One region of the Oceanobacillus sp. MO10714A genome, then DNA from elsewhere that is predicted to be linked to it. Evidence: riboswitches for the same ligand, from Rfam matches in the RefSeq annotation. Region 1 holds a riboswitch; the other holds the start of a gene.
The links. A riboswitch is a leader RNA that binds a small molecule or an ion and turns the genes downstream of it on or off. The one in region 1 is predicted to bind glycine.
Positions count from the first base shown of each region.

Region 2: it holds a riboswitch for glycine, as region 1 does, so the genes downstream of both, gcvT (glycine cleavage system aminomethyltransferase GcvT) here and SPD53_RS05095 (phosphoglycerate dehydrogenase) in region 1, are expected to answer to the same signal.

Region 1 is NZ_JAXHDC010000004.1:66,557-72,041, forward strand. Features, by position in the region: gene SPD53_RS05090 (multicopper oxidase family protein) at 1-1,234, shown strand, start outside; gene SPD53_RS05095 (phosphoglycerate dehydrogenase) at 1,404-2,603, opposite strand; glycine riboswitch at 2,731-2,806, opposite strand; ZMP/ZTP riboswitch at 2,903-2,985, opposite strand; gene SPD53_RS05100 (protein adenylyltransferase SelO) at 3,317-4,777, opposite strand; guanidine-I (ykkC/yxkD leader) riboswitch at 4,925-5,020, shown strand; gene SPD53_RS05105 (DMT family transporter) at 5,091-5,432, shown strand; gene SPD53_RS05110 (DMT family transporter) at 5,432-5,485, shown strand, end outside.
Region 2 is NZ_JAXHDC010000001.1:197,783-203,267, reverse strand. Features, by position in the region: gene gcvPA (aminomethyl-transferring glycine dehydrogenase subunit GcvPA) at 1-1,020, opposite strand, end outside; gene gcvT (glycine cleavage system aminomethyltransferase GcvT) at 1,033-2,154, opposite strand; glycine riboswitch at 2,348-2,441, opposite strand; gene SPD53_RS01075 (DEAD/DEAH box helicase) at 2,579-4,231, shown strand; gene SPD53_RS01070 (YqhG family protein) at 4,233-5,018, shown strand; gene SPD53_RS01065 (YqzE family protein) at 5,015-5,197, opposite strand; gene comGA (competence type IV pilus ATPase ComGA) at 5,343-5,485, shown strand, end outside.

The DNA.
Region 1 (5,485 bases):
ACACGGGATGGAAACAAAGCCAGAAAGCGATGGGCATCCTGATGCTTGGTATACAAGAAATTTCCAAGTTACAGGGCCAACATTTACACAACGGACGTTTCATTATCCAAACCATCAGCGCAGCAGCTTACTTTGGTATCACGATCATGCAATGGGACTGACAAGGCTCAATGTATATGCCGGGCTTGCCGGAATGTACATTTTACGGGATAAACATGAAGCATCCCTAAACCTCCCAAGTGGTGACTACGAAATTCCATTAATGATTGTCGATCGGAGCTTCCATCCAGACGGCTCCTTATCCTACCCAGCGCAACCAAATGACGCTGATCCCAATTTACCGAACCCTTCCATTGTGCCAGCATTTTTAGGAGATACAATTGTTGTAAACGGAAAAATTTGGCCATATTTGGAAGTAGAACCTCGGAAATACCGTTTCCGTATTTTAAATGGCTCCAACACGAGAGGTTACCGGCTGTCGCTTGATAATGGAGAGGTTTTACATCAAATCGGCTCAGATGGCGGGCTGCTTAGAAAACGCGTCGAAATGGAAGAAATCGGGCTGCAGCCTGCCGAGCGTATCGATGTCATCATCGATTTTTCGGAATTAGAAGGCCAAACGATTATACTAAAAAATAATCTTGGACCAGGTGCTGATCCAGCTGACGGAATGGGAGAAATTATGCAATTCCGGGTTACAGAAAAGCTAAAAAGTAAAGATACGAGTAATTTACCTGTTAACCTTTCCTATGTCCCTTCCTTAAAACAAGATGAAATTAAGACGGTCCGTTATTTAAAACTAGTTGGTTCCACTGATGAATATGATCGTCCTTTACTGCTTTTAAATAATCTGAAATGGCATGATCCAGTTACGGAAAATCCACAGTTAGATTCGACAGAGATTTGGGCATTCATAAACACAACCAACTTCTCCCATCCAATCCATATTCATCTTATTCAATTTCAAGTGCTGGATCATCAGACCTTTGATCTTGAACGATTCAATGAAGATGGGACCCTTTTGTTTACAGGAGCACCACAAGCTCCTCTTGCGAATAATCGCAGTTGGAAAGATACAATTGAAGTACCCGCTGGAACGATGACCCGCGTGATTGCAAATTTCGGTCCCTATACCGGTGAATACGTCTGGCATTGCCACATCCTCGAACATGAAGATTATGACATGATGCGCCCGTATCGCGTAATTACAGATGAAAGAAAGGACAAAAAATAATGAAACCGGCTGGAAAAACTAACACATTCCAGCTGGTTTTCATGCTTTCCATATTGATTTTGATTGATAAGAGTCAGAACGGACATAAGCGCTAGAATCTCTCACAACATCTTGTTTAAAATTTTCCTTTACAACGAAAAAATGGGACAGAGCCTCTGTCCCATTTGGATTAGATTGTGCGAATTCGGATTACATCCTCGATTGTATTAATTTCGGCTTCCATTCCTGGAATGACGTCCCCGTTCACTTTCTCGTCAATATCAATCATCGTATATGCCAAGTCACCACGGCTTTTGTTAATCATTGCCGCAATATTTAGACCCCTTTTAGAAATAATCGCACTAATTTGGCCGAGCATATTCGGTACATTATGATGGAAAACCGTAACCCGGCGCTTTCCTGTATAAGGAAGAAACGCATTCGGGAAGTTCACCGCGTTTTTAATATTACCTGTCTCTAGGAAATCTCTCACCTGGCGAGTTGCCATTCGTGCACAATTTTCCTCTGATTCAATCGTTGACGCACCAAGATGGGGTAATGTTATCGCATTTTCCATATGAAGTAAGCGATCATTAGGGAAATCAGTAATGTATTTACCGACACGGCCCTTCTCCAGAGCCACTTCAAGCGCATCTTCATCGACAAGCCCGCCACGCGAGAAGTTCAGAATATGGACGCCTGGCTTCATCTGTTCAAAAGCTTCCCTATTTAGCATACCTGCTGTCTCATTTGTAAGGGGAACATGAATTGTGATAAAATCCGCCTGTTCAAATACATCTCCAAGAGACATCGCACGCTTAATATTCCGGGATAGTTCCCAAGCCGTATCAACAGAAATATACGGGTCAAACCCAATAACATCCATATCAAGATTCAGTGCATCATTAGCAACCATCGCTCCAATTGCACCAAGTCCAATGACGCCTAGCTTCTTCCCTTTCGCCTCACGTCCGACAAATTGCTTTTTCCCTTGTTCAACGAGCTGCGGTACTTCTTCCCCTTTGCCTTTTAAATCTTTCACCCAATCGACTCCGTTAAACAGGTTACGAGAGGATGCCATAATAGAAGTAAGCACGAGTTCTTTTACGGCATTCGCATTTGCCCCAGGAGTATTGAATACAACAATACCTTGATTGGAACAAGTATCAACGGGAATATTATTCACACCCGCGCCAGCACGTGCGATAGCTTTTAAATTTCCACCGAATGCCATGTTGTGCATCGGATAACTCCGGACAACAATTGCATCCGGATCATTTGCTTCATTATCAATCGTGTAATCTTCTTCATTAAATATTGCGAGGCCTACCTCAGCAATATGATTCAACGTTTTAATTCTTTTTGTTTTGTCTAAAGTTATTGTTGTCATCTCTCTACTCTTTCTCCTTTTTACTCTTACTTTTCTTTCTAATCTCCACAACGCAGCCTAGAAACATAAAAAGAGACTGGAAAAAACCCCAATCTCAGAAAGATCTAGAAAACAACAAATAAACCTTTGTTGTTCTTCTGTCCTTTTGCCTGAGATTTTGAACCCTTCGGCGATGCATATGCATTCTCTCCAGAAGCCGCTCCCGTTATAGTGTCACCCATAACATTCGTCGCTTTTGAATATTCTATTCATTCAAGTCGCCTCCTTAAACATAAAAAGGCAAGGAGTTAAAAATCCCTTACCTCTGCCCAGGCGATCGACATGATTTCATTATGTGCTCCCCCGCGGTGGTCTCCGCGTTTCGCCAGTTACACATAACGTTTCAATTGTTGATGTTATCTTATCAGAATTAAATTATTTTTTCAATGGATAAACAGGGATTTTTTAAAGTTTTTCAATAATGGTCTTTCCCATTATAGACCGTCTCTTATATAATGTATTCACATTATTGTAGTTGTTTCGAAAGGGTGGACTTTTTGAATATTATTATCGAACCAGATTCGTTTAAAGGAAGCTTATCAGCAATGGAAGCAGCTAAAGCGATAGTCTAATGGGACTCCTTTTATGGATGGAAGAAGAAATTATGCGTTGTAAGGAGAATGTGATAAAAAAGAGAAAGAAACGCGCTTCATTATTACGTTTCTTTCTCTTTTTTACGTCCCGCAAAATGTTTGATAAGAAGTTCCGGTGTCATAATTTCTTTTCGCAAATTCCTTCTGTTCATCTGTATGGGCAAAGGGATTTTTCAAGAGATGAATTAATTCTTCTGCTGGCGTATAATCTTCCTTTTGAACAGCCGCTTCGATGGCGTCCTCTACCCACTTATTTCTCGGAATCAATGCTGGATTATGCTCATACATAAGCTTGTTGCTTGCTTCCTGCGTCTCGCTTTGTATTTTGATCCTTTCCTGCCATTTGATTTTCCACTTTTTAAATTCATCCATACGTCCAAGCGGAAAATCTTCTTCTTTGCCATAAGTTAACGCTAAGAACGTATTCGTATAATCGGCATGATAATGTTGCATCAACGTGAGCAATTCTTCAATGAGGGCTTCATCCCCTTCTCTTTCACCAAATATCCCGAGTTTCTGTCGCATCCCTTCCAGCCAATATTTCTTATATAAAGGACCAAATTCTGAAATAGCTTCTTGCGCATATTTCAAGGGTTCTTCCTTGCTCCTTCCGAGTAAAGGAAGCAGTGTCTCTGCAAAGCGCGCCAGATTCCATGCGGCAATGCTCGGCTGATTCCGGTAGGCATAACGCCCATTCACATCAATCGAACTGAATACAATATCCTGATGATACGCATCCATGAAAGCACATGGACCATAATCAATTGTTTCACCGCTGATCGTCATATTATCGGTATTCATCACGCCATGAATAAACCCGACGAGCTGCCATTTCGCGACTAATTGCGCCTGCCGATCCAACACGTTTCTCAAAAAAGCGAGGTACGGATTTTCCGCATGTTTTACTTCTGGATCATGCCGCTCAATTGTATAATCAGTAAGTTGCACAAGTTCATCTATTTCACAGAAGTGGGCTGCAAATTGAAATGTACCTACCCGAATATGACTGGAAGCCACCCTCGTCAAAATCGCACCCGGGAGTATCGTCTCCCGGCGAATCCCTTCCCCTGTCGTCACTACAGCAAGGCCCCTTGTAGTAGGGATATTTAAGCCATGCATCGCTTCACTAACCATGTACTCCCTAATCATTGGCCCAAGTGCAGCCCGGCCATCACCACCACGGGAATAGGCTGTCCTCCCTGCACCCTTCAGCTGGATATCGAAGCGTTTGGAGTCAGGTGTCACTTGTTCCCCAAGCAGTACCGCACGTCCATCACCGAGCATCGTGAAATGACCGAATTGGTGACCGGCATAACTTTGAGCTAGCGGTATCGCATTTGGCGGGAGAGCATTTCCCCCATAAATAGCGATTGCTTCATCACTTTGCATTTCTTCATTATTGAGACCAAGTGCTTTTCCAAGTTCCTCATTATAAAAAACAAGTTGAGGATTCGCCACCGGGTTCGGCCTCAATTTTTGATAAAAAGTTTCAGGGAGTTCCGCGTACGTGTTCTCCAAGTTGAAATTAAATAAATTCGTCATAAGCTCTCCTTTTATAGCTTGTCATTACCCTTTAGTATACTTGGTAAGGACTAGATTATTCCAATGTGAAAACTTGACTCAATAATTAAATCCCCTTCTCTTGAAAAATCGCTCCTACTCCTGTATAGTAAAAAGTAATTGCATAAGTTGAATGTTTTCTAGGGTTCCGCAACTTTGTTGGTCTGAGACCGAGAGAAAACTCGCAGCTTTGCTGTGCCACGGAAGGATAAAAGCCTGGGAGATACTGTATTTTCACAGTTTCTCCCAGGCTTTTTTGTTTTTCGGAAATTCTTATTTTGGAGGTGCAATACAATTGAATAAAGAATGGATGAAAGTGATTATTGCTGCTTTCTTTGAAGTTTTTTGGGTGATTGGTTTAAAACACGCACAAGATTTTTGGACTTGGGCTGGAACGGTTGTCGCCATCTATATCAGCTTCTATTTAATGATTATGGCTGGAAGGAAACTCCCGGTTGGTACGGTCTATGCGGTTTTTGTCGGTTTAGGAACAGCGGGAACCGTTTTTTCTGAGATAGTATTCTTTGGAGAACCATTCGGGTTAGAGAAAGTAATATTAATTCTTATTTTATTAGCAGGTGTCGTTGGTTTGAAATTAGTGACACCGGATAACGTTAGGGAAGGCGGTGAATCCTAATGGCATGGACTTCGTTAATTTTGGCAGGTATATTTGAAATGTTCGGTGTTGCT
Region 2 (5,485 bases), on a different contig from region 1:
ACTAGCTAGCGCATTCAGTGCTTGGTTCGAGCAAATATTTGACGTTGCTTTATCCCTTCGGATATGCTGCTCCCTTGCCTGAAGTGTAAGTACAAATCCACGGACACCATCTTCGTCTGTTGTCTGTCCGACAAGACGTCCTGGAATTTTTCGCATTAACTTTTTCGTCGTTGCAAAATATCCACAATGCGGGCCGCCAAACTGGGCTGGTATGCCAAACACTTGCGTATCCCCGACGACGATATCTGCTCCGAATTCACCAGGTGGTGTCAAGTATCCGAGCGCAAGTGGATTACTAGAAACGACCATCATTGCTTTTTTATTGGAATTGAGCAATTCACGTACCTTTGCTAAAGGCTCTACTTGACCAAAGAAGTTCGGATATTGGATGACGACACCAGCTACATCATCATCGAGTTCTCTTTCAAGTGCTTCTAGATCCGTTAAACCATCTTTATGATCTATCTCAACAACCTCCACATGTTGGCCGGTAGCATATGTCTTCACTACTTCCCGTGATTCAGGATGAATTGCGTTTGAAACGAGTACTTTTTTTCTTTTTGTATGGGCGGCAGTTAAATTAACTGCTTCACCTAACGCTGTCGCACCATCATACATAGAGGAATTGGCAATCGGTTGGCCGGTTAATTCAGCAATCATTGTCTGAAACTCAAAAATCGCTTGCAGTTCCCCTTGGGATATCTCCGGCTGGTATGGTGTATATGCAGTATAAAACTCGGAACGACTGATGACATGGTCTACAACAGAAGGTATATAATGATCATAGACCCCTGCTCCCAAATAAGACGTATAATCCTTTAGATTTACGTTTTTATTGGACATGGCAGTTAATTCTTTCATTAGTTCATATTCATTTTTAGTAGGCTTTACGTTCAGTTCCCCTTTGAAACGAATTTCCTCTGGAATGTCCGAAAACAGTTCATCTGTTGAATCAATACCGATTACATCAAGCATTTCTAATTTATCTGATTCCGTCATTGGTAAATAGCGAAATCCCATCTCCAATCCCTCCTAATTATCTCTTTTATAAAATGGTGTAGGTACTACTTTCGCTTTCAGTTGCCGTTTCCTTACTTGAATCAACAGTTCTGTTCCAATTTCTGTATAATCCGTGTCAAGTAATGCACGGCCAATATTTTTCTTTAAAGTCGGTGATTGTGTTCCTGTCGTGATATGTCCGATTACTTTTTCTCCGTCTTCAGATAGAACTTCATAATCGGTTCTCGGGATCCCTTTGTCTATCATTTCTAGACCGACAATTTTTCTTTTCGGTCCATTTTCAACCTGTTCTTTTAAGACATCCTTCCCAATGAAATTAGCTTCTTTAGCAACTTTAACCGCAAAAGTCAAACCTGCTTCAATAGGCGTAATTGTTTCGGAAAGTTCCTGCCCATATAACGGCAAGTTTGCTTCAAAGCGCAGTGTATCTCGAGCCCCGAGACCAGCTGGTACAATTCCTGCTTCTTTCCCAGTCTCTAAGATAAGATTCCAAAGCTTTCCTGCCTCTTCAGGCGCAACATAAATTTCAAAACCATCTTCACCCGTATAACCTGAACGGGAGACTATCGTCCCTTGTTCAATCCCATGAATTGCAACATGCATTTCAAATCGAAAGGCTTTAATTGCAGCTAGGTTTGTGTCGGTAAGTTCTTGTAAAATAGCTTCTGCTTTCGGTCCCTGAATGGCTAGAAGACTATATCGTTCCGATTCATCAACAATCGCAACTTCATTTGATGCATAATTATTATGTTTCTTTAACCACTTTAAATCTTTTTCAGTATTAGCAGCGTTAACGACGAGCATGTAATGGTCCTCTCCTAGCATGTAGATGAGTAAATCATCAACTACTCCACCGTTCTCGTTACAAAGAAATGTGTATTGTGCTTTCTTCGGTTCCAGCTTACTTATGTCATTCGTCGTCATCGTTTGAAGAAATGCTACCGCCTTACTTCCTTTTACAATAATTTCTCCCATATGGGACACATCAAATAGGCCTGCGCTTGTTCTAGTTGCGTTATGTTCTTCTTTAATCCCCGAAAACTGTACAGGTAAATCCCAACCTCCAAAATCAATCGTTTTCGCCCCATACTTTTCATACTCCGAAAAAATCGGCGTACGTTTTAATGGTTCCATCTCCATCACTCCCTCTGAAGTCAATAAAAGATTTTATATTCTGACATTAACAATATAAAAAGACAGAGATTTCCTTATGTGTAAGAAATCTCTGTCCTTCTACCAGAAAGTTGCGTAAGAACATGCCAGGTTTCCCTTCCGTTCCTACTTGCTTCTTGGGTGGTTTACGATATGTAAACGCTCTCCAGAGTTGTGTCCGATAAGAGTCTTTTTGCCTGAGAGATTCGTCTTAAGCTTGCTCCTTCGGCGTTACATTAAGATCATGTAAGCTCTCCCCTTATCTTCATCCACAGCATATATTTTTTTATAATGGTAAAACTAAGTCTATCATAAGAAATCCTCTACCTTTGCATTGAATATACCATAATATTTAAAAAAGGTATAGTGAAATCCAAATTTTATTTAGATACTCGGGGTGTAACATATGGATTTGGTACATTTGAATCGTAATCAGACTTTTATAAAAGAATTAGAGGAACGGCTTGACAGTGATGGCCCGTTTAGTTCCTTTCAGTTGTTTTCGCTCGCCTATCAGGCAGAACAGGCAAGGATCGTCCCTTCTTTTCACGGGTTAAGAAGTTTGGATTTTTTACCGCATATGTCTTTTCTTGACCATCAGCTGGAAACAGCTCTAGAAGCAATCGAAAAAATGAATGGCAGGGTTATACTTGCTGATGAGGTTGGTTTAGGAAAAACTATTGAAGCAGGGTTGATTTTAAAAGAATATATGTTGCGGGGTCTCGTTAAAAATGCATTAATCCTTGTTCCTGCCTCCCTTGTGAACCAATGGGTGAATGAATTGAATACGAAATTCTATATACCTGCTGTCAGTCACCGGAAACATCATAACTGGGAAGGCAATACTATTCTAGTTTCTTCCCTTGATACTGCTAAACGAACTCCACACCAAGAAGTGATTCTAGCAAATGAGTATGACTTCGTTTTAATTGATGAGGCGCATAAACTTAAAAACCATCAGACGAAAAATTATCAATTTGTACGGCAGATTAAAAAGAAGTATTGCCTGCTGTTGACTGCTACGCCAATTCAAAATGATTTAATGGAGATATTCAACCTTATTTCGATTTTAAAACCGGGTCATCTAGGAGATGTTGCCTCGTTTAAAGAGAAATATTCCGGAAATAAGGGAAAACAAGAAGCTGACGCCTATCTGAAACAACTTATTGAACGGGTCATGATCCGTAATACGAGGGAAAATACAAATTTAAAACCATCGAACCGGGTTATCGAAACCATTCTCGTTGATTTTACAAAGGAAGAAACAGAAGTCTATCAACAGTTAAATAATATGCAACGAGGGCAAGATATATTTACAAAGATTACATTACTGCGAGAGATCTGTTCTTCTAGAGAGGCTTGTTTTCTGTCACTTCAGAAATTACAAGAAACAAACACCCCAGATGAAGAAATCCATTCCATCATTCAAAAAATCAATGAATTGCCAGCCCATTCAAAAGCATTAAAAACAGTTGAATTAATTGAACAAATTGGCAATGAAAAAGTAATTATCTTCACGGAATACCGGGCAACCCAATTGTATTTACAATGGATTCTGCAGCAGCACGGGATTAGTTCTGTACCATTTCGGGGCGGCTTTAACCGTAGTAAGAAAGATTGGATGCTACAGCTTTTTAAAGGAAAAGCACAAGTATTAATTGCTACCGAAGCAGGAGCTGAGGGTATCAACCTGCAGTTTTGCCACCATATGATTAACTATGATTTACCATGGAATCCAATGAAAATTGAACAACGGATTGGTCGAATCCATCGGTTTGGTCAGGAAAATGATGTGAAGGTATACAATCTTGCTGTTAAGCAAACGATTGAGGAACATATTTTAAATGTACTATATGAGAAGATAAGACTATTTGAAAACGTGATCGGCGAGCTTGATGCAATTCTCTCTGATTTGAATATTCAAGATATGGAACAGGAAATAGAGACCATTTACAGAGAGTCCGACTCATTAGGAGAAGCAGAGATTAAACTTGAGAACTTAGCATCCATCGTCCATAAATTGGCTGATGACATGAATGAAAAAAGTGTAGGTGAATAAAATGGCAATCGTAAACATCGAACAATTTATGATCGACTTTTTCAGTGCATATCAATGTAAGCTTTTGAATAAAGAAAATGGTGTCTTACAAGTAGAGTTAACAGAGGAATTGGATAAAGTATTAATGAATCGTCCATTCTATTGGCATTATATGCAAAGCCTTGGGCAAAAAGGAGTACCAATGACGCTCACACTCATTACGAACCCGGAAAAACGAGATCAACAAGGGGAATGGATTGATATAGGCAGTCCCAGGCTGCAACAGATATTCAACCATGTCACACATCACGAAAAGTATACATTGCTCTTCCAAGAAGTGAATACCGATAAAAATACACCTCTTTACCCATGGTTACTCGCGAACTTTAAAGTAAGTTATCGAGGCAGACAAAAGAAGGAAGAGATTATTTCATTAGGAATTCAACTTGTTACCGGAAAAGTTATTGTAAATATGATGGATGAATTAATTAAACTCAATTTGAAACAGCAAATATCTAATTTTTGTTATACGATCTCGCCAATTATTACGCTCGCAAGCGGTTATAAACGGATTGAAAAAATCATCCAACATTATGTTGAAAACCAACCGAAAGAGTGGATCAATGAAGCGATTGAAACACGGAATGAAGAAATCGCCCTCTTAAAACAATTTTATAAAGACGATTTGGAGAATGATATTGTTAAGAAGGAATTGGAAGAAATTCATAATCGGTATACTCCAGAGATAGCAATTGATGTAACAAGCGGAGGATTAATCTACCTGCTCCAACAATTTCCCGAAGTTTAAGCCCGCCTTCCTTTTATAAACAATTTAAATGAGAAAGGAAGGATTCCGAACCAGCGATTCAACACAACGGATTCTTCTTGCTTGTCGGTTTTCCTCCTTTCCTTCCGCTCCTCCCGCGGGCTGTTCATGTATTTAACTATTTCCTCTGTTATAAATTTCAAATAATTATTAGTCGACATTTTGTACCTCCTCCTATTTTTTTAATAGCTTTTACGACTAAATTATATTTATACAAAAAAACAAAAAATAAAGCAGGAATATCTTATTACATGTCGAATCATATAATTTAAAGGAGGTGACGACTAGTTGAACCCGGCATTACCTTTGGTTAAACAGATAATGCAACAAGCAATCAAGCAACATGCTACAGACCTTCATTTCTTGCCCGCACAAAAAGAAACGAACATCCATTTCCGTATCCAAGGCAAACGAAAACTTTTTCGTACGATCCCAACGAATCAATATGA